Regions from separate parts of the Peribacillus sp. TH27 genome, predicted to be linked through region 2. Evidence: a T-box and tRNA genes for the amino acid it is inferred to sense, from the RefSeq annotation. Region 2 holds a T-box; the other holds one or more tRNA genes.
What was found. The T-box of region 2 lies ahead of leuS (leucine--tRNA ligase). A T-box ahead of a tRNA ligase gene usually reads a tRNA of that ligase, here a tRNA-Leu.
Positions count from the first base shown of each region.

Region 1: it encodes a tRNA-Leu, which carries the amino acid that the T-box ahead of leuS (leucine--tRNA ligase) is inferred to sense. The anticodon was not compared.

Region 1 covers NZ_JAEKEV010000002.1:3,038,988-3,042,386, forward strand. Annotated here, with positions in the region: rRNA gene JFU24_RS15945 (16S ribosomal RNA) at 7-1,560, opposite strand; tRNA gene JFU24_RS15950 (tRNA-Ala) at 1,722-1,797, opposite strand; tRNA gene JFU24_RS15955 (tRNA-Pro) at 1,807-1,883, opposite strand; tRNA gene JFU24_RS15960 (tRNA-Arg) at 1,892-1,968, opposite strand; tRNA gene JFU24_RS15965 (tRNA-Leu) at 1,978-2,066, opposite strand; tRNA gene JFU24_RS15970 (tRNA-Gly) at 2,079-2,153, opposite strand; tRNA gene JFU24_RS15975 (tRNA-Leu) at 2,159-2,240, opposite strand; tRNA gene JFU24_RS15980 (tRNA-Lys) at 2,250-2,325, opposite strand; tRNA gene JFU24_RS15985 (tRNA-Thr) at 2,368-2,443, opposite strand; tRNA gene JFU24_RS15990 (tRNA-Val) at 2,455-2,530, opposite strand; rRNA gene rrf (5S ribosomal RNA) at 2,541-2,656, opposite strand; rRNA gene JFU24_RS16000 (23S ribosomal RNA) at 2,718-3,399, opposite strand, start outside.
Region 2 covers NZ_JAEKEV010000002.1:3,829,168-3,832,566, reverse strand. Annotated here, with positions in the region: gene leuS (leucine--tRNA ligase) at 1-1,639, opposite strand, end outside; T-box leader at 1,694-1,923, opposite strand; gene JFU24_RS19895 (DUF2524 family protein) at 2,082-2,345, opposite strand; gene JFU24_RS19890 (SMI1/KNR4 family protein) at 2,444-2,947, opposite strand; gene JFU24_RS19885 (TIGR01212 family radical SAM protein) at 3,115-3,399, shown strand, end outside.

The DNA of each region.
Region 1 (3,399 bases), 790 kb from region 2:
CCTTAGAAAGGAGGTGATCCAGCCGCACCTTCCGATACGGCTACCTTGTTACGACTTCACCCCAATCATCTGTCCCACCTTAGGCGGCTGGCTCCATAAAGGTTACCTCACCGACTTCGGGTGTTACAAACTCTCGTGGTGTGACGGGCGGTGTGTACAAGGCCCGGGAACGTATTCACCGCGGCATGCTGATCCGCGATTACTAGCGATTCCGGCTTCATGTAGGCGAGTTGCAGCCTACAATCCGAACTGAGAATGGCTTTATGGGATTCGCTTACCTTCGCAGGTTTGCAGCCCTTTGTACCATCCATTGTAGCACGTGTGTAGCCCAGGTCATAAGGGGCATGATGATTTGACGTCATCCCCACCTTCCTCCGGTTTGTCACCGGCAGTCACCTTAGAGTGCCCAACTGAATGCTGGCAACTAAGATCAAGGGTTGCGCTCGTTGCGGGACTTAACCCAACATCTCACGACACGAGCTGACGACAACCATGCACCACCTGTCACTCTGTCCCCCGAAGGGGAACGCCCTATCTCTAGGGTTGTCAGAGGATGTCAAGACCTGGTAAGGTTCTTCGCGTTGCTTCGAATTAAACCACATGCTCCACCGCTTGTGCGGGCCCCCGTCAATTCCTTTGAGTTTCAGCCTTGCGGCCGTACTCCCCAGGCGGAGTGCTTAATGCGTTAGCTGCAGCACTAAAGGGCGGAAACCCTCTAACACTTAGCACTCATCGTTTACGGCGTGGACTACCAGGGTATCTAATCCTGTTTGCTCCCCACGCTTTCGCGCCTCAGTGTCAGTTACAGACCAGAAAGTCGCCTTCGCCACTGGTGTTCCTCCAAATCTCTACGCATTTCACCGCTACACTTGGAATTCCACTTTCCTCTTCTGCACTCAAGTTCCCCAGTTTCCAATGACCCTCCACGGTTGAGCCGTGGGCTTTCACATCAGACTTAAGGAACCACCTGCGCGCGCTTTACGCCCAATAATTCCGGACAACGCTTGCCACCTACGTATTACCGCGAGTCTGCTGGCACGTAGTTAGCCGTGGCTTTCTGGTTAGGTACCGTCAAGGTACCAGCAGTTACTCTGGTACTTGTTCTTCCCTAACAACAGAACTTTACGACCCGAAGGCCTTCTTCGTTCACGCGGCGTTGCTCCGTCAGACTTTCGTCCATTGCGGAAGATTCCCTACTGTCGCCTCCCGTAGGAGTCTGGGCCGTGTCTCAGTCCCAGTGTGGCCGATCACCCTCTCAGGTCGGCTACGCATCGTCGCCTTGGTGAGCCATTACCTCACCAACTAGCTAATGCGCCGCGGGCCCATCTATAAGTGACAGCTAGAGGCCGTCTTTCCATCTTCTCTCATGCGAGAAAAGAACGTATCCGGTATTAGCTCCGGTTTCCCGAAGTTATCCCAGTCTTATAGGCAGGTTGCCCACGTGTTACTCACCCGTCCGCCGCTAATCTCAGGGAGCAAGCTCCCATCGATTCGCTCGACTTGCATGTATTAGGCACGCCGCCAGCGTTCGTCCTGAGCCAGGATCAAACTCTCCGAAGAAATGTTTGACTTGCTCATTTTGCTTTTTTGATAGTGTGTGCTCACTTAAAATTTAACGTTGGCGCTTTGTTTTGTTCAGTTTTCAAAGAGCAATATTTGATTCCTTTAAAGAATCAACTTTTACATCATATCAAAGCTTGTTTAGCTTGTCAAGTTTTTTTTGGTGGAGCCTAGCGGGATCGAACCGCTGACCTCCTGCGTGCAAGGCAGGCGCTCTCCCAGCTGAGCTAAGGCCCCAAAAATCAATGGTCGGGAAGACAGGATTCGAACCTGCGACCCCTTGGTCCCAAACCAAGTGCTCTACCAAGCTGAGCTACTTCCCGAAAAAACATGGTGCGCCCGGCGGGAGTCGAACCTACAACCTTCTGATTCGTAGTCAGATGCTCTATCCAATTGAGCTACGGGCGCATATTAAGATGGTGCCGAGGACCGGAATCGAACCGGTACGGTAGTCACCTACCGCAGGATTTTAAGTCCTGTGCGTCTGCCAGTTCCGCCACCCCGGCATAAATAAATAGTGGAGCGGAAGACGGGATTCGAACCCGCGACCCCAACCTTGGCAAGGTTGTATTCTACCACTGAACTACTTCCGCAAACATGCGGGTGAAGGGACTTGAACCCCCACGCCTTGCGGCGCCAGATCCTAAGTCTGGTGCGTCTGCCAATTCCGCCACACCCGCATAATAAAATGGTGAGCCATGAAGGATTCGAACCTTCGACCCTCTGATTAAAAGTCAGATGCTCTACCAACTGAGCTAATGGCTCATAGAAACTATTTATAAATGCTATATTAAGCTTGTATGAAAATGGTGCCGGCAAGAGGACTTGAACCCCCAACCTACTGATTACAAGTCAGTTGCTCTACCAGTTGAGCTACACCGGCAGGTGTAAAAATGGTGGAGGATGACGGGATCGAACCGCCGACCCTCTGCTTGTAAGGCAGATGCTCTCCCAGCTGAGCTAATCCTCCATATGAAACTGCTTGGCGGCGTCCTACTCTCACAGGGGGAAACCCCCAACTACCATCGGCGCTGAAGAGCTTAACTGCCGTGTTCGGAATGGGAACGGGTGTGACCTCTTCGCTATCGCCACCAAACAATAAAGGAACGTTGTTCCTTCAAAACTAGATAATAAGAAGGTATTTCATTTTTTAAAGCGTGGTTAAGTCCTCGATCTATTAGTATCAGTCAGCTCCACATGTCGCCACGCTTCCACCTCTGACCTATCAACCTGATCATCTTTCAGGGATCTTACTAGCTTGCGCTATGGGAAATCTCATCTCGAGGGGGGCTTCATGCTTAGATGCTTTCAGCACTTATCCCGTCCGCACGTAGCTACCCAGCTATGCCTTTGGCAAGACAACTGGTACACCAGCGGTGCGTCCATCCCGGTCCTCTCGTACTAAGGACAGCTCCTCTCAAATTTCCTGCGCCCGCGACGGATAGGGACCGAACTGTCTCACGACGTTCTGAACCCAGCTCGCGTACCGCTTTAATGGGCGAACAGCCCAACCCTTGGGACCGACTACAGCCCCAGGATGCGATGAGCCGACATCGAGGTGCCAAACCTCCCCGTCGATGTGGACTCTTGGGGGAGATAAGCCTGTTATCCCCGGGGTAGCTTTTATCCGTTGAGCGATGGCCCTTCCATGCGGAACCACCGGATCACTAAGCCCGACTTTCGTCCCTGCTCGACTTGTAGGTCTCGCAGTCAAGCTCCCTTGTGCCTTTACACTCTACGAATGATTTCCAACCATTCTGAGGGAACCTTTGGGCGCCTCCGTTACTCTTTAGGAGGCGACCGCCCCAGTCAAACTGCCCACCTGACACTGTCTCCCAC
Region 2 (3,399 bases):
AGAATTTATGCCAGAAGCGAGCGTACAATAAGTGAAGAACTGCATGCTCAGCACCGCCAATATAAATGTCGACTGGCATCCATTCTTTTAATTTTTCCGGATCTGCAAGTGCTTCAGTGTTGTCCGGATCAATATAACGAAGGAAGTACCAGCTGCTACCTGCCCATTGTGGCATTGTATTCGTCTCACGGCGGCCTTTACGTCCGTTTTCATCCGTTACATTCACCCATTCTGCAATGTTCGCAAGCGGTGATTCACCAGTGCCTGAAGGCTTGATGTCTGTTGCTTTCGGTAAAATCAATGGTAGTTCTTCTTCTTTCACTGCGGACATCGTGCCATCTTCCCAATGGATGATTGGAATCGGTTCACCCCAGTAACGTTGGCGGCTGAATAACCAGTCGCGAAGACGGTACGTGATTTTTTTCGTGCCGATTTCTTTTTCTTCCAGCCATTTGATCATGGTTGAAATGCCTTCTTCTTTATTCAATCCATCTAGGAATTCAGAATTCACATGAAGACCGTCGCCTGTGTATGCTTCTTTTGTCACATCTCCACCAGCTACAACTTCTTTAATTGGCAATTCGAATTTAACAGCAAATTCATAATCACGTTCATCATGCGCAGGAACGGCCATGATAGCACCCGTTCCGTAGCTGATTAACACGTAATCAGCAATCCAGATCGGCATTTTCTCGCCATTGACTGGATTTATTGCATAAGCCCCTGTGAACACGCCTGATTTATCTTTTGCCAAGTCTGTTCTTTCCAAGTCGCTTTTATGTTTCACTTCATCTAAATATGCGTCAACTGCAGATCTTTGTTCCGTAGTCGTAATTTTATCAACAAATGAATGCTCTGGAGCCAATACAGCATACGTTGCACCGAATAAAGTATCCGGACGAGTCGTAAACACCGTGAATGTTTCATCGTGGCCATCGATATTGAACGTCACTTCCGCTCCCTCAGAACGGCCAATCCAGTTACGTTGCATATCCTTAATGTTCTCCGGCCAATCCACATCATTCAAATCGTCGATCAAACGGTCTGCATAAGCTGTGATTCGAAGCATCCACTGCTTCATCGGACGGCGCTCAACCGGATGGCCTCCACGCTCACTTTTTCCATCGATGACTTCTTCGTTAGCCAAAACCGTGCCAAGTGCCGGACACCAGTTCACAGCTACTTCATCAATATAAGCAAGACCCTTTTCATATAATTTCAAGAAGATCCATTGCGTCCATTTATAATATTCAGGGTCGGTCGTGTTGATTTCGCGGTCCCAGTCATAAGAGAAACCAAGCGCCTTGATTTGACGGCGGAATGTGTTGATGTTGTGTTCCGTAAATTCCGCTGGGTCATTCCCCGTATCAATCGCATACTGCTCTGCCGGAAGTCCAAAAGCATCCCAGCCGATTGGATGTAACACATTATACCCCTGCGCCCGTTTCATTCTTGCTAAAATATCACTTGCCGTATAACCTTCAGGATGCCCAACATGAAGACCCGCTCCTGATGGGTATGGGAACATATCAAGCGCGTAGAATTTACGTTTTCCGCTCTCTTCCCCCGTTTTAAATGTCTTATTGCCCTCCCAATACTGTTGCCATTTTGTTTCTATACTTCTATGGTCAAAACTCATTTGATTTCCTCCTAATTTCCGTATAAAAAAACAATAAAAAAACCCCTCATCCCAAATAGGGACGAGAGGATTATGTATATCTTCCCGCGGTACCACCCACATTGGCGATACTTAAAAAACCGCCCAGCTCAAACATCCGTAACATGGATTAAACGCCAGGCATTACTATTACCTTCACACCTGTAACTCCAAGGCGAGTTCACAATCATTCCAGGTTGACTTGCACCATCCGTCAACTCTCTATACTGGTTCTAATCGCTACTGCTCCTCATCATAGTCTTTATGAGAATATTTGATTATATTACATTCTAGTCAATTTTACCGATAATTGCAATAGCCGTTCACCAACATTATCAACAGGTTTCTCATTATATATGCATATTTGAGAAAAATCGTTCGAAAATAAATAGGAGGCTATGCATCCATAGCCCCCATTCTTACTTTAATGACGCAGTAAAATCATCTCATTTTTCAGTTCATTCAACTGCTGTTGCATCCGAGCAAGCATATCTCGTTGTTGGGCATTCGAACTGGCATACAATCGTTCCATATCCGTCAAAGCCTCTTCGATATATCTTTGCGAATTTTGAAATTGTTCATCATCATAATGCTCCTGCCGTGAGGCCTCGTTAAATTCAAACTCTGCAAAATGGAGAGCCCCTTCACATTGCTCTAAAAAATGATCGATGGATTGTCTGGTGGCCATTTCAAACCCTCTCCTTCGCGTCTCATTTGGATGATTCGGAATCATCTCGATTAGTTTGAGCAAATAACGAGTGGATTATCAGTTTTTTTGAGGAATCATTATTTATCCCAAAATTTCTCTCCTTGATGGGAAATAAACTGATCAATCCATTCGGCAAAGCCCATATGAAGTTTCTCGCCTTCTTCAAAATCGTCTATATGTCCTTTTACCATTAAATAATTCTTATCGCCTTTCGCAACGGCTTCCCCATCAATCACGATATTATCTTGATAGATGCAGGCAATCTTATAACATCCTTCGTAGGAGTCTTCATATGTGTAATTAATAATATCATCCAGGCTGTATAAATCATTTTCTCCCCCGGATTCGAGGTTATCGAACAGACGGCATCCATTCGTTATTTTCAAAAATTCTTTATAATCATCGGGCAGCAGCAATCCAGTTTTCTGTTCAAAGGAATGAATTTGTTCGTCCGAGGCAGGTGAATTGAAGGTACAAGTGGCTTTATATATAAACCCATCTTCATTTACTTCGATCACCTGATTATTTTCGGCTAATTTCTTTTTCATTTGATTAATTGCTTCTTCAACTTGACCAGTCATGTCCATCAGCTCCCGATTGGATTTATCATTCACTAGATATACTGGCATTAGTAGCCAATGTTTAACCTTCAAGTATACATTATACGCTTATTTTTAGAAAAAAGACCTAGCTGCCAGAATGTTGTATAATATATGTTGCGCTTTATTATTCTTAGGAGGTTGCTGACTTGAATCAAGCAAACCCGTTTATATATGCATCGGATAACAAACGATATCATACTTGGAATTATCACTTACGCAATCACTTTGGACATAAAGTTTTTAAGGTTGCTCTAGACGGCGGTTTTGACTGTCCGAACCGTGATGGCACCGTCGCACATGGAGGCTGTAGCTTCTGCAGTGTCTCTGGATCGGGAGACTTTGCAGGTAACCGCGTTGAGCCGCTCGACGTCCAGTTTAAGAAAGTCAGTGAACGAATGCATCATAAATGGAAAGACGGAAAGTATATGGCC